Regions from separate parts of the Desulfobacter sp. UBA2225 genome, predicted to be linked through region 1. Evidence: riboswitches for the same ligand, from Rfam matches in the RefSeq annotation. Region 1 holds a riboswitch; each other region holds the start of a gene.
The links. A riboswitch is a leader RNA that binds a small molecule or an ion and turns the genes downstream of it on or off. The one in region 1 is predicted to bind thiamine pyrophosphate.

Region 1 (11,110 bases):
GCGCCGAGGTTGACCACCCGCATGCCGGCGATCGCGGCCCGTTCAGGCCCGTTGAGCCGCCATTGGTAATCCATTTTTTTGCCGGCCAGATGAACCCGTTTATAGACATCTTCGTCATAGGTTTCCTGGAACATGGTCATGGAATCGACACCGGCCTCGTAGAGTTGGCGGTACTCATCAACCTCAAGCGGGTAGACCTCGATCGCCACGGATGCAAAATGTTTCTTGAGCAGTTGAGCCGCATCCACCAGGTACGACATGGGGGTCATGTGCTGGGCCTCACCGGTGAGAAAAAGTACATGCTGCATGCCGGTTTTAGCAATGGCCTCGGCCTCAATCTCAATCTCTTCCAGGCTGAGCCTCCGGCGAAGGATGGGGTTTTTCTGATTAAACCCGCAGTAGGCGCAGCCGTTGTTACAGTGGTTGGAGATGTACAATGGAATAAACATCTGGATCGTGCGTCCGAAATATTGCACGGTCAACTGGTGGGCTTTGCCGGCCATGACTTCAAGATGTCCGGCAGCCCTGGGGCTCAGCAGGGTCAAGAAATCCATGGGACCGGGTTTTTCCTTGGCCAGACTGCGGATGACATCCTGATCGCTCACCTGGTCAAAAAAATGGGGAACGTCAAAATCCCGGTATCGCTCAACGATCTCGTAAAATGACATAATCTAATCCTCTTTATACCTCGTCAAGGAATCCGGTGAGTGGAGAAGAGGCCCGGGCAAGGGTAGACTCTTCGGCCATTTCAGCCAGGTAGGCAGCCCGTCCGGCCTTGACCGCGAAATCAAAGGCGCGCCCCATGGCTTCCGGGTCCCGGGCCGTGGCAATGGCTGTATTCACCAGAACCGCATCCGCACCCATTTCCATTGCAGCCGCTGCCTGGGAAGGCTTGCCGATTCCCGCATCCACAACAATGGGTACGGAGACGTTTTCAATTAACATGGCAATCAGTGGTTTGGTCTCCAGCCCCCGGTTGCTTCCGATGGGTGCGCCCAGAGGCATCACCGCCGCGGCACCGGCGTTTTCCAGCCGTTTGGCCAGGGGCAGGTCCGGCAGGACATAAGGCAGCACCTGGAACCCTTCTTTGGCCAGAATCTCCGTTGCCTTCAAGGTCTCCCAATTGTCCGGCATCAGGTATTTCATATCGGTGATGACTTCAATTTTAATGAAATCACCACAACCGGCTTCCCGGGCAATACGGGCAATGCGTACGGCCTGTTCTGCGCTGCGGGCGCCGGATGTATTCGGCAGCAGGGTCACATGTTTGGGGATGTATTCAAGGATATTTTCAGACTGAGCCGTGATGTCGACACGACGCAAAGCGACAGTGATCATCTGTGAACCGCTGGCCGCGAGCATCTTGGGAATTTGCCCATGGTTGCCGAATTTCCCGGTACCGGTCAGTAACCGGTTACTGAATTCTTTCCCCCCCAATCGAAGTACATCGTCTTTCATAATCAGCCTCCTCCGACAAAACTGAGCATCTCCAGGCGATCATCTTCCTGAAGTTCAGTTGTCGGCCAAAAATCCTGTTTGATGATTTGCCGGTTAAGTTCAATAACCAGCGCCCCTGCATCGAGCTTTTTACAGGCGATCAACTGTGCCAACGTGCATGGCTCTATGCGTTCCTTGTTTCCATTGACAAAAATATTCATAGGCAAAAATCCTAAATAAAAAAAGCCGCTTGCTCTCAAGGGAAGAGCAAGCGGCTATAAAAATGCCTAAATCCGAATTTTTCCGGGTTTACTATTGTCTTGTCCGCTCTTCCCTTCGCCAGTATTATCCGGATCAGGTTCAATGGGTATTATCTCAGACGCTGTGCGCCACCCCAAACGATAAATCAAGCTATATATAGATTAAAAAGCTTTGTCAACCCTGGACTAAATATCAAGAGTTCCCTTAAAAACGGTTTGGGCAGGCCCAGTCTTAAAAATATGGCCGCTGGATTCATTCCATGAAATGTCCAGGTCCCCGCCGTCCAGATTAACACGCACCTGACGCCCTGCCCGTCCCGTGAGATGAGCGGCCGTAACGGCAGCACAGGCCCCGGTGCCGCAGGCAAGGGTTATCCCGGCCCCGCGTTCCCACACCCGCATTTTTAATTGCCTGTCAGAGACGACTTCAATGAACTCCACATTGGTTTTTTCAGGAAAACGAGGATGATTTTCCACCATGGGACCAATTGTTTCAATATCCACCAGTGACAAGTCATTCACAAAGATCACGGCATGTGGATTCCCCATGGAAACACAGGATACCAACATTGTGCCCTGGGCTGTCTCTATGGGCACCCCGAGGGCCATATCCCTGTCATGGACAAAAGGAATCTGCTGAGGCACAAGCCTTGGCACCCCCATATCCACGCATACGGAGACCACCTGTCCGCTTTGCTTTTTTTCAATCCGGGGCACCACGGTTCCGGCCAGGGTCTGAACCTTTATTTCATCTTTTACAAGAATATTGTTTTCGTACAGATACTTGGCAAAACAGCGCATGCCGTTGCCGCACATTTCAGGTTCGGACCCGTCTGAATTGATGATTATAAACCGAATATCATGGGTATCAGAATGCCGGGCCAGGATAATGCCGTCGGCACCGATGCCGAACCGCCGGTGGCACAGGCGCACAGCCAGATTCGAATAGTCAATATACCCTGCAATCGTCTTGTCCCGGTCATCCAGCATGATAAAATCATTGCCGATACCGTGCATTTTCCAGAAATCTATACGCATTGTTTATCCTTATCTCTTTTTCTCTTTTTAACTCACTGAACCCGGGACAGGGTCTCAAGAATATGCTCACCAAGCGCCTCAACCTGCCAGTTTCGCATGCCCGGAATCCGCAACAAATCTTCCGGGCTTGCCGGCTTGCCCGCAGCCACAGCGGAAATCATATTGTTGTTGATCAAAAATCCAGGTTCCATGGCCAAAGTCTGGGACGCTGTTTCACGCATTTTTTTTAATGCATCAATGCGGGCAAGGACCTGGGAGGTTTTCCTGGGCACCCGGGTTTGGGGATAGGACGGCAGTTCCCGGTGAGGTAAGGCAAGGGCGGTTTCAATGGCCTTGACGCACAACTGCCCGTACATGCCGGTCTGTTTAGGGCTAAGGGCCCGATGTTTCGATATCGACTCGACACTGGTTGGCCTGTGCTGAACCATGGTCAGAATGGACTGGTTGGACATAATTTTAAAGGGAGGCAGATCCTTTTTCTCGGCCTCGGAAAGCCGGACTTCCAGCAAATGCTCCAGCACGGCAAGGCTCCGGTTGTCAAGTTTTCCGGCTCCCTTGAACCGTCTGAACAAGGGTCTTGAATGATTGCTCTCGTATTTGACCCTGGCCTGCAACTCAAACTCCTCTTCGGCCCAGGCCAGACGCCCGATCTTTTCAAGACGTTCTTTTAAAAGGTCATGCAGGTCCACAAGCGTTGCCACATCCCCCACACTGTAGGCAATCATCTCCTCTTTCAAGGGCCGTTTTGACCAGTCCACCTTCTGGTATTTTTTATCCACATCAATATCAAAAAAAGATTTCAAAAGTGCGCCCAATCCCCGTTCCTTAATATTTAAGAAACGGCAGGCAATCTCGGTGTCAAACAGGTTTTCAATTTCAACGGACAACTCCCGGTCAAGGCTTCTGACGTCAAAGTCCGATCCATGAAACACCTTGGTAATCTCCGGGTTTTCAAGAATTCGGGAAAAGGGTAAAAAATCATTGATCAGAAAAGGATCCAGCAGCCAGGCCTGGTTTGGGCCTGCAATCTGGATCAGGCATATCTTTTCTGAAAAACAGTGCATGGAATCGGCTTCCAGATCCACACCGATTATTTCACAGGGTTCAAGTTTCAGGCATACTTGTGCCAGGTCTTTGTCCGTTGTTATAAACTGATAAACCACCTTAGTTTTCCCTTGATTGTTTAAAACACTTCTTTTAAAATTCTTTTTTTTAATTAACGGCTTTTTCTTACAATGCCTGATCATACGCTGCCTTTGGAAATAGGGCAAGATCGAGGCATGATATATAAAACAGGAAGTAAAAAAAAATGATTCAAATAACTTTCCCGGATAATGCAGTAAAAGAATTTAACGAACCACCCACAGGCATGGATGTGGCAAAAAGCATTTCCGAAGGATTTGCCCGCAACTGCGTGGCTATGGCAATAGAGGGCAAAGCCCTTGATTTAGGCACGGTCATTGAAGAGCACAGTGCAGTGAGCTTTATCACCGCCAACGACGACCAGGGGCTGGATATCCTGCGACACTCCTCAGCCCATGTCATGGCCGAAGCCGTACTCAACCTCTACCCGGACGCCAAACTGACCATCGGCCCTGTGGTTGAAGATGGATTTTATTATGATATTGACATGGATCCGGTAAGCGAAGCTGACCTTGAAAACATTGAAGCGGAGATGAAAAAAATCATCCAGGCCAAGGCAGGTTTTGAACGGCAGGTGGTCACACGGCAGCAGGCGCTTGAGCTGTTTGCCGACAACCCGTTTAAGGTGGAATTGATTAACGAGTTGCCCGAAGGCGAAGAGATCTCTTTGTACCAAAACGGTAAATTCATTGACCTGTGCCGCGGCCCCCATATCCCCAACACCGGCATGATCAAGGGGGTCAAACTGTTAAAAACCTCCGGTGCCTACTGGCGGGCAGATCAGTCCCGGCAACAGCTCCAGCGGCTGTACGGCATCTCCTTTTTTGACAAAAAGAAACTCAACGCCTATCTCACCATGATTGAGGAAGCCAAGAAGCGGGACCACAGAAAACTTGGCACCCGCCTGGATCTGTACTCTTTCCATGACGAGGCACCGGGTATGCCCTTTTTCCATGCCAAAGGCATTTCTATGTGGAATGCGCTTTTGGAATACTGGCGCATGGAGCATAAAAAAGACGGGTATGTGGAGACCAAAACCCCGGTGATGATGACCCGAAAACTTTGGGAGCAAAGCGGTCACTGGGAAAACTACCGGGAAAACATGTACACATCCACCATTGATGACGAGGAATACGCCATCAAACCCATGAACTGCCCCGGCGGCATGATCCTTTACAAAACAACATCCCACTCTTACAAAGACCTGCCCCACCGGGCCGGAGAGATCGGGCTGGTACACCGCCATGAATTTTCAGGCGCGTTGTCAGGATTGTTCCGGGTCCGGGCCTTTCACCAGGATGATGCCCATATCTTCATGACCCCGGACCAGATCCAGGAAGAAGTTTTAGGCGTTTTGAAACTGGCTGAACGGGTCTATGCGCGGTTTGGACTATCCTTTCACCTGGAGCTCTCCACAAGGCCTGAAAAATCAATCGGCACGGATGAACAATGGGAAACCGCCACCAACGGACTGCGCAATGCCATAGAAGCCTATGGCCGAGAATTCATGATCAATGAAGGGGATGGTGCATTTTACGGTCCCAAGATAGACATCCACATCAAGGACGCTTTGGGCAGAACCTGGCAGTGTGGCACCATTCAGCTGGACATGGCGCTGCCGGAACGTTTTGATCTGACTTACAAGGGCGCGGACAATGAAAAACACCGGCCCATCATGATCCACCGGGTGATCTACGGTTCCATGGAACGGTTTTTCGGTATCCTTGTGGAGCATTTTGCAGGTAAATTTCCCCTGTGGCTGGCCCCGGTCCAGGCCGTGATCCTGCCCATCAACCAGGAACTGGCTCCCTATGCCAAAGAGATCCAACACCTGTTGGCGCTCCATGACATCCTCTGCGACGTAGATGACAGAAGCGAGACCCTTAAAAAGAAAATCAGAGAGGCCCAACTGGACTATATTCCTTTAATCATCACCATTGGGGACAAGGAAAAAGAAGAAAAAGTATTGTCGGTGCGCACGTTGGACGGCAAGGTCAAAATGGGGGTCACCCACGAAGAGTTCCTGACCAAAGTCTGCGCCCATATCAAAGACCGGGTCCTGGAGGGAATCGATCTTTAACATATTAAATCATGGCTGATTTTTCCGATAAACTGGTACAGATTCTAAATTACGGATCCCTGAACCTGGGTTTGGGGATCGGCTATGCCCTTGAAATATTTGATGTCATGGATGAGAAAGGCTCAGCCCTGACCCTTGGGGAACTGGCCGGGGCAACGGGTCTGAACTCGCGTTATCTCAAGGAGTGGCTGGGCATCATGGTCACCGGTGGCATTATCGAGATGACAAAAAAGCCGGACAATGATGACACCTTTTTCCTGCCCTCTTCCCATGGGGATCTTCTGTGCAGAAGAGCCGGGAACAACAACTTGGGGGTTTATACCCAGGAGATCCCCCTGCTGACCGCCTGTGCCATGAATGCCGTAAAACAGGGATTTAAAACCGGCCAGGGCGTTCCCTTTTCCATTTATCCAGATTTTCAGGCATTCATGTCGGAACTGGCTGAGGCCAAACACCGCAAGGTATTAATCCAGGAATTTATTCCCTATGTTGACCAAGGTAGGCTGGAAAAAAGGCTGCAGCAAGGCATCCGGGTCTGCGATATAGGCTGCGGCCAGGGCGTGGCGGTCTGTCTCATGGCCCAGGCCTATCCAAAATCCGAGTTTGTCGGCATGGACAACCATGAAAAAGCGCTTGAACAGGCCCGGGCCTTATCCGAATCTTTTGGGTTGTCCAACATTGCGTTCATCAACCAGGATGCCGCTGAAATCCGTGAGGCGTCAAAGTTTGGCCAATCCTTTGATTATGTATGCGCCTTTGACGCCATCCACGACCAGTCCCATCCCCTGGACGCGTTAAAAGGAGTGAAATACATGCTGCGTGATGGCGGCCTTTTTTCAATGATCGATATCAAGGCCGCCACCAATATCAAGGACAATACCGATCATCCCATGGGCCCGTTTTTATACACGGTAAGCCTGATGCACTGCATGCCCATCGGGCTCAATGACAACGGCTCGGGCCTTGGCATGATGTGGGGGAAAGAGCAGGCCATAGATCTGCTCAAACAAGCGGGCTTTTCAACGGTTTGTGCCGAAGATATCCCCAATGATTCCTTTAATCTGCATTTTTTATGCACCACCCCATAATTGAACCTATATCCGAAAAAAAACACAGGAGGAACGCGCCATGGAAATCACCTGTCTGCTTGAAAACAACACCACGGACCCGCAACTTGCACCGGCCCACGGCTTAAGTTTTTTTATCCGCACAGGCACCCGGTCCATTCTTTTTGATATGGGACAGGACCAAAAATTTGCAGACAATGCAAAACATTTGGGTGTGGACCTGTCAAAAACGGACATAGCCGTGCTGTCCCACGGGCACTATGACCATGGCGGCGGCATCCCGCAGTTTCAAACGCTCAATGACAAAGCAGCAATCATCATGACTCGGGGGGCCATTGAAGGCAGGTACTATGCCCGCTACAAGAATAATGAACCCCGATATATCGGCCTTGATACCGATGCCATTGACAAAAGCCGCTGCCGGTTTATTGGTGCGGACCTGGCCTTGTCCGAGGATTTAACCATTATCACGGATTTTTCAAAAAAGGGCTTTATCCCCCAGGGCAATTCAGACCTTTTAAGGCAGCAGGAAGACGGGAAACTGATTGAGGATGAATTTTCCCATGAACTGGCCCTGCTGATCGTGGAAGACGGCACCTCGGTTCTGTTCACCGGCTGCGCCCACTCGGGCATGGGGAATATGATTGATACGGTCCTTACCCGCACAGGCCTGGACCATATTGACCATGTGATCGGCGGATTCCACCTGTATAATCGCATAACCAAGGTCACTGAACCGAACAACCGCCTGGATATTCTGATCAATGAACTGTCGTCCTACGAGGGCACAACCTATTATACCGGCCACTGCACGGGTCCTGATGCCCCGGCCTACATGTCCAGTAAAATGGCGCGCCCAATTAACGTGTTTGCCACAGGTAGCCGGCTTGAACTCTGAATTATTTTAGATCAATTCAGGAGTAGATAACTCCATCTCCCGCCTGGGAATTTTCATGACCGTTCCCGGGCGCAGAATCGTCTATGCCGTTCCAGTGGATGCCTGCCAGATCATTAAAGGCGTGGCAGGCATCATGGCAGATGAACAGATGTTTCGCCGGATTTTTGTGAATCTGTTCATGAACAGCCTGACCGCCTCTTTCAGGTGATTGATGGTGATACCTGTTAATAATAGTCTTCCCGATGACAGAAACGATTATGGGAGTGGACTATGAATACTTTCGCTCACCGGATGGATTTGATCCAGCATAACCACTGACAGAAGTAATCCTCTCCCTTTCAAAAAAGTCTCTGGGAGTTCTATAATAGACAAAAGGCTCGCCCTACCTACCAACCTTAGACAGGAGAGAATTTTCAAAATTGTGTGTCATGGGTTGCGCCATTGGAATAGGATCCATGCTCAACGGACTGACAGAGGCTCTGTATCACTCGATGTTCAAGTTTTTTCCAAAACCTTGTAAACACTGGGTTTGAAATGACGTGCTTTTACAAAAAAATCCGTTTTAAAATTATAACTCTTTGATATTATTAAATTTAAAAAATCGTGCCATAAATATCACCCTTTGTATTAAATATAATAATATCAGGTTGTTATAAAAAACTTGAACATCGAGTATCAACACAAACCATATAAACCCAGCATTTGGGTAATCAAGTTAAATCTTGTCCTGCTATAAAATCCTCAACTTTTGATAGCATACAACATTCAATAGCCTGTTCATCTAAAGATTCCGAAAATTCAGGGAATTCCTCAAGAGCTTCTTTAATTACCAACTCTCGCAACTTTTTGCGGTCTGAATCGCTGAGGGAAGCAAGAAGTCGTTTTTGCCTTTCCTCTAATTCTTTTTCTGCATTAAGAACGGATGTGATCGAGATTCCACAACAGAGTTGCTCATAGAACATTTCAAAATCGTCATCATATTGCTTGGATAATTTAATAGCTTGGCAGAGAGCATTTTTATCATAACCTGTAATATTACATTTTTCCATTAGGTACAATGGCAGCATGGTCCGTATATCATCTATTGAATGGAGAAAAAAAGATACCCCCTCGAATCTATATATTCTTTCAGTAGCTTTTCTCTGGAGCCATAAATCCATTCCATCAAAAAAAGGGATTTTTGATGGAGGGGTTAAAATGAGTTTTTTCACGCAATCATTATGTAGATGCAATTTTGAAAGATAACAAGCGCTGAAAAATAAAGCCCGAAAAGCAAGATCAAATACAACTCGTTCTTCTTTTGGTACAGTCATTATTGGGTCATAAATAACACCTGTACCGGCAAGACGTTCTTTAATGTGAGAAGAATCGTTTTCTTTTAAATCCCCACCTTTTAACCACCATGAAATATAATGATTTAAAATCGCCATGCATTCTTTGGGTAAGTCAGCCTGATTCAGGAAAGTGTGCCACTTGACCTTATTGAAATATGTATCTGCCTGATAAAGTGGATAAAAAAAATGAATATTTGGAAATTGCTTGTTGGCTTTCTGAATCGGTTCATCTGAATCCCATCGGTTTAAGTTATAGCAGGAGTTTAAGTGGGGTAACCAAGATGCAACTCGGTTTAAGTTTTCAATCCGGCAGGTATTTTCAAGGCTTTCACACACTATGGATTTTACAATCCAATCATTTTGTAACAGGCTGTTATAATTTGGTGAATCAATCCCATAATCTATGAGGTTTTCTAATAAGCGACATAAAATAATATGCGAATTTAATTGTTCTAATTTGTCTTTTTCTGTTATTTCAGAATCAAGAATGAAAGAAAGGAGTGTATGTATGCCCTGATTCAGATCGACTATTTCCTGAATAAAAAAATCCGAAAAAAATAATAGATCCTCTTCGGTGAATTTCTCTTTTGTTAATAAACGTTCAACGCCAGCAGATTCTATACAATAACCGCACATCTCCAGTTCCTTTATCAGACCATTAAAATAACATTAATAGCGAGCCTTTTGCAGAAACAATTTGTCTGCAAACTATAGTCTTTTTCATATAAACAGCCACGGGCTGACCTGTTTTTTTTTACCGTAATGCAGTCGACAATGAACGCTTTAAAATTTGTGTAGGTTACACAGACTTTCTTATAAAACTTGATATCAAAATATAACCAACTCATGGTTTCAAATTGCAACTGCGTTATCATGAGATAGCCCGTTTTTTTAGTCTCAAAAAAAGACTGCTCTATTCGTTAAGTTTGGTTACACCATCCACTATCGGGATTAAAAAAGCATCATGTGGATTTGGCTGAAAGGACATCAGTTTCTCAATATTTTGCTTGATAAGCGTTTTATCGGATTTTGAAAGTTTATAGCCATGAATAGAGTTAGATTTGAAAACTATTTTTATCTCACCTTCTGTTTCATCTTCACGAATGAAGCTCTCTATTAAAGCTTTTTCTGGCGATTTATAAGTACCATCAATAATTAATCCTCCACGTGGTCCAAAATAGATACTAATGATGTCGGCATTATCAGGAATATCACTCCAATCTTCATAAAATTCTATGATACCGGGAAGACTATAATGAATTTCTTTGACTGATTCATATTTTTCTATTGCTTCGTCTGAAGCATTACGATTTCGGTAGATCGCAAAATATATTTTTCTATCTGCAAAATTGTCATTATCGTATTTTACCGCATCTAACAATGAAAGTTGATAACTATTAACCGGTCTACTATTTCTGTGCGATTGCCAAAGTATCTTGTAATGCTCAATTGTTTCGTAAAAAAGGATGTCCGAAGAATCCCATAATTTTTGAAACCAATCTTTTAAGTCCAATATTGCTGCTGTATCGTTTGTTTGGACACCTGCTTCTATCCAACCATTGAGTTCATTCCCTTCAAAACCAAGACCGTTTGCGGAAATATTTGCTGAACCAATAATAGCATTATTTTCTTGAAATAATACTTTAGCATGTAGCAATCTATTTGTTCTTAATTGAATATTATGAATATCCATCAGCGTTTCAATTAGAAAAGGATTGCAGGCAGAACTTTCTAAATTGCAGATTAAGTTTATTTTTTTGTTGGAAGGTATATTTTTAAATAGTTGCCATGCTTCAATTCCCCAAAAAGCAACAGCAATATTTAGTTCCTCCTGATTCTCAAATAGTATTTCC
Region 2 (7,651 bases), on a different contig from region 1:
AGAAGCAGGGCAAACACAGCCAGGGAGAGTATTTTCTTCAGCATAAAAGTCTCCTGAACGATGGTGTTATTATTTGTTAAGTTGGCGCCAGAATGCTCTTTCCAAGCCGACTGGAGCTATTGGATCGGTTGTTTCAAAGCCGATAATAATTGTCGGTTTTCCTTCATGGACAACCAGGACCGGTTGGGGTGGAATACCCTTATTTTTAAGCTTCTTACGTCGGTCCTGCCGCCCCAGAACTTTTTCTTCTCCATCATCATTATCGGTATCGTAATTAATGGCAGCCTCCCCGTACTTATAACCGAGAGCGTAAAGATAGCCATTGCCCCCGGCCCCGGAAACAGCGCATGGATCATCACTGTTATCCTCATCGTCATCATCAGGAACATAGGTGGAAAAATAGATTACACCGTCATAGATCAGAGGGGAAGAGACTACCTTTTCGCCCACCTGGCTGCCGTTCGCCTCCTTCAGAAGGATAAACCAGCCCCTATTGTTTTCGTGATCTATAGCACTTTTTACATAATTAGTATAACGCAGGCTGACATCCGAATCAGCCTCCTCATTCTGAAGAAGATCATCGGTCACATCGAGAAGGAACAATTCGTCAGGGTCGTCTTCACCACCGACGACGGTATGACCGTCATTCTTTGCCTTGACCTTTCCATCGGTTTTATCGACGTAAGCCTCAACGATCACTGGGGATTCGCTTGACCATTGCCAGTTGTTCTTGATGGCGTAAAATCCATTGAGGATATCCGTCCTTTCCGGATGTTCCCGATCACCGGTTCCGAAAAAGGCGTAATCGCCCACGCGTTTTTCGAGCACCGTTTCCTCTTTGTCACTTTTCTCCCCGGCTTCATAGGTGAACTCGACCGGAAAGTACTCATTCAGAATGGTGGGGGCGTAGAAGATCTTTTTGCCCGGCAACGCATAGAGTTTCAGCCTCTGTCCCCAGACGCCGTCTTCCTGCCCGTCGTACTTCCCATCGAAGGCAGATGCTTTGCTGATGCTGGTGTTGCGATGGAAAATATCATCCCGAAAGGCGAACAGGTTGCCGTTCATATCTCCGGCATACACCCGGGTGGTGGTGCGGGTCTTGGGGTTTTCAAAACCTGAGACCGCGATAATGGAGTGGGTCATGGCACTGTAGTTGTCATGACTGAACAAAAAATTACTGAACAGAGTACCGGTCTGGGCATCAACTGTGTACACCGCCCGCCCCATAGAATCAGTTGCATTTATTGCAGGGGTGCCTGTGGGGAGTAAATCCTGGTTGATATCGTAGCCTCCGGCCATGAGAAAAACATCCCTTGTTTTATAGGTGGCGCCATCCATATGCCCCATTTGAAGCGCCTGGGGATCCGTCCAAGACTGTCCGAGTTCTTCCGTGCCCAGGATATCGGGAGTAATGCTGTATTTGAAGGCCGGCGCGCTGTAGCTGCTGATATCCAGGGCGGTGTAATGCTTGCCCCCGCGGCGTTCGCCGAAAATGAGCAGCTTCTTGTCCTGTGTGCTGGATGAATTGTCATGATCGTAGTGGTAATAGACCGGCGTCCCGTCAACGAAATATTCCAGGCCGGAGGAGCCCACCTTGGAACTCAGATTGCCCAAAAGGTCCTGGGGAATAAAGCCCCACAGTTCTTTTCCGTCTTCATCGTCAAAGCAGTGCAGCATGCCGTCATTAGCCCCGGCATAGATCATCGAATGGTCCTCAGTGCCATCGTTGTTCGTATCATAATGCACAACTATAGGCTGGGAGTGTAGCAGACTTCCCAGCGGCCAGTCATCGGCCACACCGATACGCACAGCATCAATGACCGTGTCGGTCAGGTCGGTATACGTGTTGAGAGTGGTGGAGTTGTCTGTGCTAAACTTGTTGCTTAAGGCCGTCAGGTCCGACGTTGTTCCGGTATAGGTGTAGATATCCCGGTCCGTCGCCCGATCTTGCAGAACTTCACCAGCGCCGCCTGCGGTCACCTTGGGACCATCCGCCGCATTACTCCAGTATGAGACGGCATTGTCAACCACCGTGCCGCCACTCTCAATGGCGATGCCGTTCTTATCCTGAATGACGCCGTCATCGGTAATGCCATATTTTTTCAGATTCCCGTACCAGTTGCCAGTGTTGGTGGGCTGGAACATGCCGTAGTAAACATAATTGCCGGCGTAGGCCTTGTTCGCGCGACTGACCGGCACTGCCGCTGCGGTAAAAATTTCGTTCTGTTCCTTAATGGCCACGATAATGCTGTTCAAGGCCACGCCAAGTTCTCCCGCATTGGTCGCCTGATAGTATTCGCCGCCGCCGCGGGTTGCTGTCAAGGAGAGCAGGTCCTGTGCTGTCTGAAAACCAATAGTATAGGTCGTTATGGTCTGATCTTCAAAGTCACCCGTTTTGCCCAGGTCCGAAAGGACATCAGTGTGTTTGAGAAAATTGGCGACATCATCCAGAAAACTGTAGTGGCTCTGATTCATATCATAGTCATAACCACTGCTGTTATAAGTATCAGTATGGCTGTCCGACAGGTAACTGTCGATAATATATTTTTTGCTCGCGAATTTATCGTCATCCTTGGTCGGCTCGCCGTCCGTCACCAGGATGATGTAGGTTTTCTGGCAACGGTATTCTATGGGGCTGGTGTAGGTGATGCCACTGTTGAACCAACTTGCTTTGCCGGCGAAATAGAGCCCGGCTTCGGCCAGGGTTTCCGCAAGTGGCGTCCAGGTATCTGATTTCAACAGACCGACGGCTCCGTATGCAGATTGAGCCGAGTCCGCCATCGCACTCGTTGCGGGGTCATAAGTTCCGACGAGCGTCGCCTGAGTCGCCCCACAGTTGGCAACAACTTTCCCTCCGTGCTCGTAATTAAACGCCATCAGTCCGAAGTTGACATTCTCGTTGTTATCGATAATCAGGTTGGCAACGACCTCCTTGGCAACTTCCATGCGCGAACGGTCTGCGCCTCCCCCTGCAAAATTCAGGTAATTGCCCAGAGCGTAATCTCTGGAAGTCCCATTGGATGAACAGGTTACTTTGTTTTGGTAGTTTTTGTACAGCCTGCCCGTCCAGTATCCTTTGCTGAGAAGGTCGGTTTTAGCAACGGAGCATTGCCAGTATGGTGACGTGATATCGGAAAAATAGAGTTGCCATGACCCATAATATTTATAATAAACTTTGTTTTTTTCATACGATCCGGAATAAATGGTGGCAGGATCATAATCATCATTCTGGTTGCTTGGCACGTCTTTTGTCGCCATGCTTCCGGAGTTGTCTAGAATAATCAGGACATTAGGCTTGACCTCAATATTCGAGACGCCGTAAATATCGACATCTTCCGCGAGGGCAAATGATGTCCATGCGATTAGTCCCAATAACAATAACAGTTTGGTTTTCATATTTTTTCCTCCTGACTTAGCATCCGGAAATTCCAGAGGCTTATTGATCGGAACTTATTCATATTTGTTAAACACCTTGTAAACGCCTTCCTGCAAAATCACCTTGCGGTCATTCTTAACGGAATAGGCCGTAATGGTAAAACGGCGGATTTCAAAGTTCTTGGGATCGTAGCCGCTTCCCGGCAGGGGTTTGTCTCGGTGATTCAGAACCGGCACCTGGTTGGCCGGGTGGTCGGCAGCGCTGCCGAAGGCGGACAGGTCTTCCCAGGCACTGATGTCGGTCGCGGTGGAAACATTGTTTCTGATCCTGTAACTCCCGATAACCTCGCCATTTTTGATCATTTCACTGAGATCAGTAATGCCGTTACCATTATCATCACTTCCCGCCTGGGGAAAATAGGCAGTGCTTTCATCCGATGTCAGGTAACCAGTCGTAAGCCAGGTTCTGTAATTGAGCTTCCCGGCAGCCAGGCTCATTTCCTGGTTATAGAAATCCGTTCTGTAAATCCGGTCATTCCCGGTTATCTGCAGCTCCACGCCGGTTGTATTCAGCGCCGCAATACCGATGACAGTCAGCAATACCAGAAAAAGCATTACGGATATCAAAGCAAAACCCTGTTGGTTGTTCACATGATCAAGCGGCTTCATATCTACCTCAATTCGTTGGATGTATCCTCAAAAAAAAGCTCACACTATTGCGCCTTGACAACCGAAAGGCTGAAACTTTTCAGCGCTCCTTTTTGATTCCAGAACACTGTAACATCAATTGTTTTACTGCCCGTGACCGGGGTATTGTCGGTGATATGCCAATATGCCTCACAGAAGTTATCGCTATCAGCCTGATGGCCATCTGCAGTAATAGTAGTAGTACCATCGGGCAGCGTATAGGTATAGTTGTTGTTCGATTTGAGATTGTCGTCGTCATAGTCCCAGGACAGCATTTGTTCAATCTGGTCACTGCCGAACACCGTGGCTTCAGTCAGATGATTGGCCACGCTGTTGCCCCGAATAGCCTGTAACTGCATCAGAGAAATGCCGAGAATGCCGATGCTGAAAACCATCAGCGCAATAAGCACTTCAATAAGAGTGAAACCGGCATCATTATGACTTTGCGGCTTATTCACGGGTCAACTCTCCGTATTTCTGAGGTAGATGGTTACAATCTGAAAGCGGCGTCTGAACCCGTCATTGTAAGGTCCCCAGACATCCCCGGATGCGGACGTATAGGTTTTGTTATTGGAAAAATTACGGTCTTGCTTCCCCACGCGGGCCAGAAGAGAAATCTGTACTGTTTTTATTTTATCCGGATCGGTCACCACAGCGCCAGCGGAGTCAAGGTAAAGAAATTCCAGCGCTTCAATATTTTCGGCAATGGCACGTTTAATTCCACCCACTTGCCTGCCGATATCATTGTCTCCATCGCCATAGGCATCATATAAATCAAAAGTAACGGTTTGTAATTCGCCCGGCTCATCCACACCGGTGGATGTGTCGTTGTCACCATCGGCATTATCGTTATCCAACCCGTCATCATCAGCAACATAGGTAAAAACAACACTGGTCGAATTTGCTGTTTCAATACCTGCCGTCCCTGATCTGTAAGGGTCATATCCGGCCATGCACAGTTCCTGAGTCATATAGCCGATTCCGGCACGCAGGTTTTGCTGCATTTCCACCACCTGATCCTGGGCTATATAACTAGCCTGTTGGGATGTGAACTGTGCGTAAACCCCTACTAAGAGAATACTGGAAATGGCAAGAGCGGAGAGAACTTCAATCAGGGTAAAACCGGCATTTTCCATGCATGGCGATATATATTTTTTCATTATTTCCCCATCTGTATATTGGTTTAATCCCTCTTGCATCAGTTCCAATTTGTTCCGTCATGACTTTTTCGTATTTTCGGATATCCTGAATTGGACAAAGCCATCTCATACCAGACTGAATTATTGTTCCTTAATCTTGCAGAACCTGTCCTGTTGCCAAGGGGGAATCCACGGGAATTATAGCCAGTCATTGGTGTTCCGCTAAAGCTGGCTTGGTAAAGTGTGCAACCTATGGGCATTGCAACCGCTAGCAACGTTACTTCTCCACCGTCTTGTATTGCGTTATCAGCGGTTCCTGCACCATCACCATTGTCAAGAAAGACCGTATATTCTCCCCCCTGAGTCGGGAACGTCACCGTTGAAAAGGTAATGCCTACACTGCAATTGCGTTTAAGCGCTTCAGATTTGGCTTTCTGCATATTGGAATAGAGGTCACGTGCCGCCGCTTTTAAGCGATAATTGGGCAACCAGGACATGACATTTGGGATTGCAATGGTCATGGCGATTGCCATGATCGCCAATACAATAATGATTTCCAACAACGTAAAACCTGTGGCAGTTTTTAATATTTTGTTATTCATGAATTCTACTTTATAACTAAAATATTTTCATAGTAAGTGTAGTTGGTTATAAAATTGGGTTCAGCCCCAGCTGAGTGGGCGTTATTAAATTTATTATTCAATTATTATGCCAAAATCAAAAAGTGTGTCAATTTTTAATGCGTTTGTCCTGACAGAGGCAGGCTCGCCCTTGATTCTCTTGAAAGCCAGTCTGCCATTGGAATAAATCGAATTGATTATATTTCATCGTTTTGATTTTATTTCAATGCATTGTATTTATAAATTTAAATTCTATTCAAAACCTCTGATTGCCAAACAGACTCTTAATCCATTGACAGAACCTTCCGAATCAAGTATGTGACATTCCAGTTAATCACGGGGGTGCTTTCGTAAAAGCTGAGAGAAGTTGGCTCAAGACTTCAACCCTTGGAACCTGATCCGGTTCGTACCGGCGTAGGAAATGTGGTTGAAGCTTTGGCATAGAGCTTGTCTGTCATTTCCCGGCCCTTTCGTTTCAGTTTCCCCCTATATTTATAGATAGAAATATAAAACAGGAGATGTACATATGTCACAGTCATATACGACTCAGATGGATGCAGCCCGAAAAGGCATTCTCACCCCTCAGATGGAACAGGTTCTCGCCAATGAATCCATTTCAAAAGAGGAGCTCATGGAGGGCCTTGCCCAGGGTCGAATTGCTATCCCTGCCAATAAACATCATTTAAACCTGAAAGCGGCAGGTGTGGGAAAAGGACTTAAAACCAAAATTAACGTCAATTTAGGCGTATCCAAAGATGTCTGCTGTTTTGATTCGGAAATAAAAAAAGCGCAGTTGGCCATAGAATACCAGGCAGATGCCGTCATGGACCTGAGTGTATCCGGCGACACTGAAACATTTCGAAAGCGTCTGGTGAAACAAATTCCTGTGATGATCGGTACGGTCCCCATTTATGACACCTTAACCCGTACCGGAAAACCCACAGAGGAGATAACCCTCGAAGAGTGGTTTGAAACCGTTGAGATCCATGCCGCCAACGGGATTGATTTCATTACCATTCATGCCGGACTTAACCAAAAATGTGCCCGAAGCATAAAAACCAATCCTCGATTGTGCGGCATTGTCAGCCGAGGCGGGGCTATTCTGTTCGAATGGATGGAAAAAACCGGCAACGAAAATCCTTTTTATGAACACTTTGACCGTCTACTGGATATTTGCCAGGCCCATGATGTCTGCATCAGCCTGGGGGACGGACTCAGGCCGGGTGCCATAAAGGATTCAACAGACGCCCCCCAGATCGAGGAACTGATCACCCTGGGAGAACTGACCAAGCAGGCCTGGAAAAAAAATGTGCAGGTCATGATTGAAGGGCCGGGTCACGTGCCGCTGCATGAGATAGAAATGAACATGCAACTTCAGAAAAAGCTTTGCCACAACGCCCCGTTTTATGTGCTTGGTCCCCTGGTTACCGATATTGCCCCCGGCTACGATCATATCACCTCCGCCATCGGTGGTGCCCTGGCCGCTATGCATGGTGCCGACTTTTTATGTTATGTCACCCCGGCCGAACATCTGCGTTTGCCAACCGCAGACGATGTTAAAGAAGGTATTATGGCATCGCGGATCGCCGCCCATGCCGGAGATCTGGCCAAGGGGCTTAAAGGGGCCGAGATTATTGACCATAAAATGAGCAAAGCCCGGGGTGAGCTGGACTGGGAGGGTCAGTTCGACTGCGCCCTGGATCCGGAAAAGGCAAGGAGTTTCCGAAAATCTTCGCAACCCGAGGAACAAGATGTCTGTACCATGTGTGGTGATTTTTGCGCTGTTAAACGTACGGCGAATCTGCTTAAGCATTAAGCATTGAGTGTTTA
Region 3 (8,535 bases), on a different contig from region 1:
ACCAGAATTTTCCCATCAGTAGATGATACCCCGGCGCATCCCTGCTTGCCTGGGCAAGTTGATCCAGCAGCTTTTCCGCATCTGCCATGTCTTCAATCGCAAGATAAAAATCGGCCAGCATCATTTTAAATCCGGTATTTTCAGGATACTCAGCAATTAGTTTTTTTAAATAGGCCACTGCCTTTTCTAACTTCCCGGCAACGCGATAAAACAGGCAAAGCCGGGTTTTAAATTCAAGGTCTCCAGGGTCTGAATCCACGGCCATGAGGAGGTACCTTTCGGCGCTGGTATCATCTCCTGCAAGGGCATAATAATCTGCAGCAAGCATGAGATCCATGGGTGTTTTAATACCCTGGGTGCGGCAAAGGGTGATTATCTTTTCGGCCTCAAAGGCCTTTTTTTGTTCCTGAAAACAGATGGCCAGCTTGAGCCTGGGGCGAATCTGGGCGGGTAAAAGCGCTGCAGCTTTCTCATAAGCCGCTTCTGCCGTTTTGAATTCAGTCTGTAGCATGGCAAGATCGCCGGAAAGCATCAAAAGGAGGGGATCTGAATCATGGTTCTTGAGAAGCTTTGACAATAAATTCCGAGCCGCTGCCGTATCCCCGCGAACCAAGGCAATCCGGATAATTTGCTGTTGTGTGTCAACATCTTCGGGATTTTTTTCCAGTGCCTTTTTAAAGCATATCTCAGCCTGGTCCAGGTTGGACAATTTCAGATAAACGGCGCCCATCTTGGCATATACACGTCCGGACTGCCCGACCGGCTCCTTTGCTCTTAGCCAGTATTGAAGGGCATCGGCATAATCACCGCGCTCAAAAGCCTGGTCGCCTTGATTCTCAAAATGATCCTGGGGCGTTCCAAACTCCCAGATCAAAAAACAGCCTACAAGGATCCCCGTCATTAAAGCGGAAATCAACACGCCTGTGGCGGCAACAGCTATTTTTTTGCGTTTACGCTTCATCGTTTCACCACAATCAGGCCGACCAGACCGATAACGGCCATAACAGCCGCCCAGGAAAGAATTTCAATTTTATTGTTTGCCAGAAACCGCAGCAGCTTGAGTCCCAAGGAAAAAATCCAAGGCATTTGCGTATCCCGGCCATAGGTTTGGTGATATGCGCCGCTGCCTACCGGATTTTTCGAATACGCCTCTTCTAAACTCAACGCCTGGTATTTTTCAAGGGCAGGCATTGAATCCTCCCTGCCTTTTTTTTCTGCCTGGACCGCCTGAAGATCTCGGCTCTCTTGAACAGGCAGGCTTACTTTTCCGCCGGTCTGAAAAAGAATCACCTCTGCCACTTGCCGTTTCAGCTTGTCGGCAGGCACCAATTCTTTCGCATCAGATACCTCTACCGCTTTTTTGTGGCTTTTTTTTGCCTCAAGATAAGGGATGCTCAAATCCTTTAACAGTTGGGCATTTCGTTTTTGTAGCGCCCGGTATTGCTCTATAAGATTTTTTAACCTGAGATTTGCCGCAATCCGGCGGTCAAGCGATGCTTGAACGTTTGTCTCTGATGCGGATAAAAGATTAAAAGGAATATCAATCTTAAGCTCTCCGGCGCTTGCCGGAGATGACTCTTTAGAAAATGTTCTATACAGGCGGATTTCTGAGTCAGTATCCGGGGTATTCGGCAGAAAGGCATAGGTTTTGGACACCTCCTCTGCGATTCGGGGCGACTCGAAAACGGGACAATTTTCGCACGTGTCGGAAAAATGAAACCAGGCATATGTTTTTCCCTGGGTTAAGCACAAAAAAAACAGCGTCCCCAAAATGTTTAAAATCAAATATCGCGTCCGCATATCTCGTTCCATGTTCCTACAATGTCGAAATTTTTATTTCGTTGACAATACTGAGTATCCCATAATACAAATTGTATTTAACATTTGAGCGTTATCATAAAGTAAACAAAAAGCCAATTCACTTTTAAAGAGGTTGTTCATGAAAACCTGTTCCAAAATTATGTTAGTCATTTTCATCACATTGATTACTTGCACCGGATTTGGATGCGCAAACAAGGACGAAAAAAAAGCAGCCCATGTAAAAAACGGTGACGAATACTTTGATGCAAGGGAGTATAAAAAGGCTGAAATAGAATATAAGAACGCGCTCCAGATAGACAATAAAGATACGGCAGTCCTTTTGAAGCTTGGCGACATATTCATGAAGACAGGCCAGTTAAAATCGGCCTTTGCGCTTTATTCCAGCGTAGAAAAACTTGATCCGGAAAATATTGAAGCCCTGGTGAAATTATCGAGATTTTATTTTCTGGATAAAAAACTGCCGGAAACCCAGGCCAGGATCGATAAAATTTTGAAAAAGGACCCCCAAAATCTGGACGCGCTCTTTCTCAAAGGACAGGTTCTGATCAGAAAGAAGCAGATTGAAGATGCCCGGATTGTTTTTGAAAAAATTCTTGAAATCCAGAACAGCCATGTGGGAGCCCTGCATACCATGGCCGCCATAAAAGCCGGCGAAAAAAAATTCGACGAGGCTGAAGCTTTTTTGCTCAAAGCTGTGGAATCAGGCAAAGATGCGACAACGGCCAGAAACGTCCTGGCCCAGTTCTATATTCTGCGAAAACAATTGGATAAAGCAGAGGAACAATTACATCTGTCAGCGGCAGAGCATCCTGAAAATCCAGGGCACCAGATTCTTCTGGGTAATTTTTACCTGAGAACAAAAAATTTCCAAGAAGCTGAGACCGCGTTTAAAAAGGCGGTTGAGATCCAACCGGACACTCCCCGGCCCATGGTTATACTGGCCGGATTCTATGACGTGACGGGCCAAAAGGATAAGGCCCTTGAATTGTACAGGAAAGTCGCTGCCCTTGATTCTGAAGACAGCAATACCCAGATGATCTTGGCAAGATTCCTGTACAAGGAGAAAAAAATAGACGAAGCGGAGAACCTGGTCGCCGGCATTCTCAAAAAACGGCCCAAGTTGGCGGATGCCAGAATGCTGAAAAGCGAAATCCTGATTTTTCAAAAAAAATATCAGGATGCGCTCAATATCCTGATCGCCCTTGAAAAGGAAGAACCAAATGCCCACAGGGTTCAATATTTTAAAGGCCTTTCTTATATCGGAATAGGGGAGCCGAACCAGGCGGCATCAGCCCTGGTCAAGGCGGTGGAGCTGAAACCGGACTATACCCAGGCCCGGTTGCTGATGTCTGAAATTTATTTGCGCCAGCACGCCTATGATCTTGCCGTAAATCAGACCACTGCGGTAATTAAGCTTGATCCCAAAGCCTACCGGGCCTATCTGCTCCGGGGCAACGCCTATGTGGCCCTGAAAAAAATTAAGGAAGCTGAAGACGATTATAAAAAAATGATTGAAATCGGCTCTGACAATCCGGCAGGCTATTACCGGCTTGCCTACTTAAAATCTGCGCTGAGGCAATTTGACCAGGCAGCCCCCTTGCTGGAAAAGGCCTGGTCCCTGAACAACAAACTCATTGACGTATTTACCCTGAGAATCAGAAATGCCGTGGCTCAAAAAGAATTTGACACCGCCCATGACCTGTGTACTCAGCAGATGGATGCATTCACGGATAACAATAATTTGAAGGCGCTTGTGCACAGCACCCGTGCAAATATTTACCTGGCCCAGGAGGATATGAAACAGGCAGAATCAGAACTGCTGAAAGCCGTTGACCTTGCCCCGGATTATCTGAGTCCCTACGGAACGCTGGCAAAAATATACCTGTCCCAGAAAAATATTGAGGACGCAAAAAAACAATATCTGACCATGATTGAAAAAAACGATAAACTGGCCCCGCCCCATATGTTGCTGGCCGTCCTTTTTGAAGCGGAAAACAAATTTGATGACGCAGAAACCCATTACCGTAAAGCCCTTGAAATCAATCCCAACTATGCAGCCGCCGCCAACAATCTGTCATTTTACCTGGCAAGCCGGACAGATAAATTTGACGAGGCCCTGGCCCTGGCAAAAACAGCGAAAGCCCTTTATCCCGAAGATCCGAGCATCATGGATACGATGGGATTTGCCTATTATAAAAAAGGGTTGTACGGAAATGCCGTTGCCGAATTTTTGGACTGCCTGGAAAAACAACCAAACCATCCCATTATCCGCTACCATTTAGGGCTGGCGTATTACGGAAAAGGGGAAAAAGAGCAGGCACTCAAAGAGCTGTCCAAGGCCCTGGAGCTTAATGATAATTTCCCCGGGGCCAGTGACGCAAAAAAATTGATAGAGGAAATGAAATAACTCAATAAAATAGATCAGTAGTGTCCGGTTAGGTTTTTGCGTACATTTTAAAAACGCTGTTTTTGATACTTCTTTAGAATTTAGCTGGGGGCGCTTGCAAAAGCTGAGAAGGAAACATTTTCCTGACCCTTGGAACCTGATGCGGGTAATACCGACGTAGGGAAGCGGATCATGCCTCTTCAAGTAAGTGCCTACCTATAAAAATACATTATCTGCACCGGGTTGATAATAAAGGTTTTTCTTCGGAGGTCAGCATGGATAAAAAAAGAAGTTTTGACGAATTTGCACAAGCATATGATGCGTGGTTTTTTGACAATATGAATCTGTTAAATTCAGAGGTGAACCTGGTCGCTTATTTTATGAAAGATGCGGGTGATACTTTTTCTGTAGGGTGCGGAAGTGGTCTTTTTGAATCAATCTTGAAAAGAGATTTTAACATTTCCATTCAGTACGGTCTCGAACCATCAGAGGGAATGGCTGAGATTGCCCGTAAACGGGGGATAAGTGTTGAGGTAACCACAGCGGAAGACGCCGATCTGGGCGAAGAACAATACGATACGATCCTATTCAACGGCACACCAAGCTATATCAATGACCTGCAGTCCGTGTTTCACAAAGCATATACTGCTTTGAGAAAAGGAGGTAAAATCGTGGTTATTGATGTTCCTAAGGAAAGTTCATACGCAACCATGTATAACCTGGCAAAAAGTGTCGAAACATGGGAACATCCATTATTGGAAGGAGTTCACCCAAGGGACCCGTATCCAATTGAATTTGTAAAGGTTGCAAACTGGCGTACAACTGCTGAGAAAGTCGAGATGCTTAAAACAGCAGGTTTTCAAGACTTTGATTATGCTCAAACGCTCACTAAACATCCGCTATACTCAAACAATATGGAAGAACAACCAATTCCGGGGTTTGACTGCGGTGATTATGTTGCCATTTGTGCCTTTAAGGAACGAGCACGAAATAAGATGGCCAATTAAAATTTCTAAACGTACGGCCGACAATGGCCGACTGTTTTGAAATGGTCGAGTTATTTAAGGCTCATTCCTAAAAAATAAAAATAGAGGAATCAGGGGGTGATGAAGAATATTAAAGCAGCAGGAAAATACACTCAAAAGATGTGGGATGCGGTATCTTCTATTTATGAGGATACAATCGCTCATCCCTTCGTTGTACAACTGGCGAAAGGCACATTAGATAAAAATAATTTTGCACATTTCCTGTCGCAGGATATCCTTTATCTCAAGGATGATAATCTGGCTTTGGACCTGTTGGCCGAAAAAGCTCCCAACGAATCTGAAAAGCAATTCTTTCAAATGTTAGCCAAAGATGGGCTGGACATTGAAAAAGCCCTTCACAATGAGTTTCTGAAATATTTTGATATTGAGGAAGCTGAAGAAAAGTCTCCTGCAATTGAGAAATACACTTCCTTTCTGCTTAATCACAGTAAAAATTCCGTATTTGCTCTTGCTGCTGCGGCACTTTTACCCTGTTTCTGGGTGTTTAGCAGCGTTGGTAACCACATCTTGACCATTGCGGAAGCTGACAACGAATACCAGATGTGGATCGACACCTATCATAGTGAAGCGTACGAGCAATACACGCAAAGATTTATTGATATTGTAGAGCGGCTATCATCCGCAGCAGATGAAGAACTTCATCAGGAAATGTTGAAAGCCTTCACGCTATCAACACAATATGAACTCGATTTTTTTGAAGAAGTTATGAAAAAGTAATTGCAATAACCTTTAGCCGATTGTGATCGTCCCTTTCTATGGGATTGGTTATCCAACCATATTTTTCATTTCCAGGATATGTTTACATGCGATCGCCCTGGACATTGAGTCTGAATCTATTGACAGAAAAAGATCCAACGTATATGGTCTTAAAAAAATATAAAGGGAGAAATAGTTTAATGATCTTTAGCTTCAGCAAAAATTTTTATTTTAGCACTCGATTTTATAGAAAGGACAGCCTGCCTGTGGACAACTGATTTTTCCCATAAATTTAACTAAATCACTAAAACCGCAGCAGGCAAAACCTGAGGCGGTTTTTTTATTTGAAGCTGATTATAAAAAAGGAAATTGAGATGACTGACCATGAGATTAAAGACAAGGACAATCAAAAGCAGGCAGATGATGATTCTTCGCCCCTGTCTCCGCTTCGTGGGGAAATTGACCGTATTGATGAGCGCATTCTTGAACTGATCAACCAGCGCCTTGAGATCGGCAAAAAAGTAGGGGAGATTAAAAAACAAAAAGGCAGCCAAATTCTGGATCGAACCCGGGAACGCATGGTGATTGAGCGGCTTTCCCGGCTGAACCCCGGCCCTGCGGACGAAAGCCTGATTCAGTATATTTTCAATGTGATCATCACGGCCACACGGGAAATCCAGAAGCCTAAGACCATTGGTTATTTAGGGCCCCTTGCCAGCCATTCCCATATTGCCGCCCTTCATTATTTCAACCACTGCGGGGAATTTGTAGAACAAGCCGGTTTTTTTGATATTTTCAACAATATCGAGCGAAAAGAGCTGCATTTCGGCATTGTTCCCGTTGAAAACTCCATTGAAGGGGCTGTCAACTATACCCTTGATCTTTTTGCCGAGTTTGATCTTGAAATTACGGCAGAGCATTATGAGCCTGTTTCCCATGATCTGTTATCCATCACAGGGGAACTCAAAGACGTTAAAACCGTTTATTCCCATCCCCAGGCCATTGCCCAGTGCAAAAACTGGTTGAAGAAACATCTGCCCCATGCCATAGTCATGGAGACCAGCTCCACATCAAATGCGGCTCTTCTGGCCTCGAAGGATGAACAGATTGCCGCCATTGCATCCGGCAAAGCAGCACATTTTTATAACCTGCTGCCGGTGGCATCAAAAATACAGGATCGTGCCGGAAATATTACGCGGTTCCTTGTGATTGGGGGCGATCGTCCGGAGAGAACAGGGAATGATAAAACATCTATTATGTTTGCCACGAACCACACCCCGGGCGCACTTTTCAGGGCGCTTTCGCCTGTGAACAGATCCGGCCTGAACATGGTTAAACTTGAATCCAGACCCACGCGTCATTATAACTGGAGCTATCATTTTTTCATGGATATTGAAGGGCATATCCAGGATGAAATCGTATTTCAAACCATTGAACAGATTCGAAGCCAGGCCCTGTATTTAAAGGTGTTGGGGTCGTACCCGATTTTTGAAAAACAGGAGATATTACAATGATTGACGCTGCCACCCGGCTATATTGTCTATTCGGCAATCCTGCCAGGCACTCTAAAGGCCCTGTGATTCATAATGCAGCGTTTAAAGATAAGGGCATCAATGCCGTTTACCTTGCTTTTGAGGTGCAGGATGCGGCAGGCGCGGTACAGGCTGTGCGCACGCTGGACATCAAGGGCGCTTCCGTAACCATTCCTTTCAAGGAATCCATCATGGAACATATTGACTGGATCGATCCCACAGCCCGGGTCATTGGTGCAGTAAACACCATAGTGAATGAAAACGGCGTATTAAAAGGATATAATACCGATTGTCAAGCCGCTGTTGCGCCCCTTGTCCCCTTTGGTATTTCAGGAAAAACCGTCTGTATTGTGGGTGCAGGCGGGGCAGCCCGGGCCCTGGCCCACGGTATTGCAGCCCAAAATGGGGATATCATCATCACCAATCGGACCGAACAAAAAGGCCGGGCCCTTGCTGAGACGGTTAACGCTCGGTTTATACCTGCCGAAGAGATGGAAAATATCCAGGCGGATGTGATTATCAACACCACAAGCATCGGCATGACACCCAAAGAGAATGAAATCAGCTTTCCGCCGGAAGCATTAAGATCGGAAATGGTGGTAATGGATGTGGTATATACCCCGTTGAGGACCCGGCTGCTTGAAGCTGCAGAACAAAAGGGCTGCACAACCATTGACGGCCTGTCCATGTTCATTGCCCAGGCAGCTGCCCAGTTTGAATTATGGACAGGTATAATCCCTGATACGGATCTGATGCGAAACACCATTATTAACGACTGATTAAAGGAGAACTTTATGAAACTGGTAATTTCCAGAAAGATCCAGGACCAGGTGGTCAAAATTCCGGGTTCCAAGAGCATTTCACACAGGATGCTGATCTGTGCCGCCCTGGCCGACGGCATATCTCAAATTTATAATGTGCTGGACAGCCAGGATATTTCTCTTACCCGCAAAACCCTGGAGTGTATGGGGGCTCAAATCGAAAGCAGACAAGACGGTGCCCTGTCGGTTACAGGTTTCGGCGGCCGGCCCAAGCCCTGGCCGGATCCCATCCA

Region 2: linked by a shared signal. The riboswitch ahead of thiC (phosphomethylpyrimidine synthase ThiC) and the one ahead of thiS (sulfur carrier protein ThiS) in region 1 are both predicted to bind thiamine pyrophosphate.
Region 3: linked by a shared signal. The riboswitch ahead of B3D59_RS02740 (class I SAM-dependent DNA methyltransferase) and the one ahead of thiS (sulfur carrier protein ThiS) in region 1 are both predicted to bind thiamine pyrophosphate.

The regions. Positions count from the first base shown of each region.
Region 1 covers NZ_DDYV01000216.1:380-11,489, reverse strand. The annotation lists gene thiH (2-iminoacetate synthase ThiH) at 1-668, opposite strand, end outside; gene B3D59_RS10900 (thiazole synthase) at 682-1,458, opposite strand; gene thiS (sulfur carrier protein ThiS) at 1,461-1,658, opposite strand; TPP riboswitch at 1,750-1,844, opposite strand; gene dapF (diaminopimelate epimerase) at 1,884-2,735, opposite strand; gene B3D59_RS10885 (ribonuclease D) at 2,768-3,898, opposite strand; gene thrS (threonine--tRNA ligase) at 4,045-5,958, shown strand; gene B3D59_RS10875 (class I SAM-dependent methyltransferase) at 5,970-7,046, shown strand; gene B3D59_RS10870 (MBL fold metallo-hydrolase) at 7,087-7,923, shown strand; gene B3D59_RS10865 (hypothetical protein) at 7,979-8,131, shown strand; gene B3D59_RS10860 (hypothetical protein) at 8,634-9,893, opposite strand; gene B3D59_RS10855 (phospholipase D-like domain-containing protein) at 10,171-11,110, opposite strand, start outside.
Region 2 covers NZ_DDYV01000223.1:25-7,675, reverse strand. The annotation lists gene B3D59_RS11320 (hypothetical protein) at 1-44, opposite strand, end outside; gene B3D59_RS11315 (pilus assembly protein) at 70-3,396, opposite strand; gene B3D59_RS11310 (pilus assembly PilX family protein) at 3,451-4,044, opposite strand; gene pilV (type IV pilus modification protein PilV) at 4,089-4,520, opposite strand; gene B3D59_RS11300 (prepilin-type N-terminal cleavage/methylation domain-containing protein) at 4,524-5,222, opposite strand; gene B3D59_RS11295 (GspH/FimT family pseudopilin) at 5,261-5,803, opposite strand; TPP riboswitch at 6,150-6,261, shown strand; gene thiC (phosphomethylpyrimidine synthase ThiC) at 6,348-7,637, shown strand.
Region 3 covers NZ_DDYV01000051.1:976-9,510, forward strand. The annotation lists partial or broken gene B3D59_RS02725 (tetratricopeptide repeat protein) at 1-961, opposite strand, end outside; gene B3D59_RS02730 (hypothetical protein) at 958-1,785, opposite strand; gene B3D59_RS02735 (tetratricopeptide repeat protein) at 1,940-4,228, shown strand; TPP riboswitch at 4,305-4,408, shown strand; gene B3D59_RS02740 (class I SAM-dependent DNA methyltransferase) at 4,483-5,214, shown strand; gene B3D59_RS02745 (TenA family protein) at 5,314-5,970, shown strand; gene pheA (prephenate dehydratase) at 6,324-7,463, shown strand; gene B3D59_RS02755 (shikimate dehydrogenase) at 7,460-8,260, shown strand; partial or broken gene B3D59_RS02760 (3-phosphoshikimate 1-carboxyvinyltransferase) at 8,276-8,535, shown strand, end outside.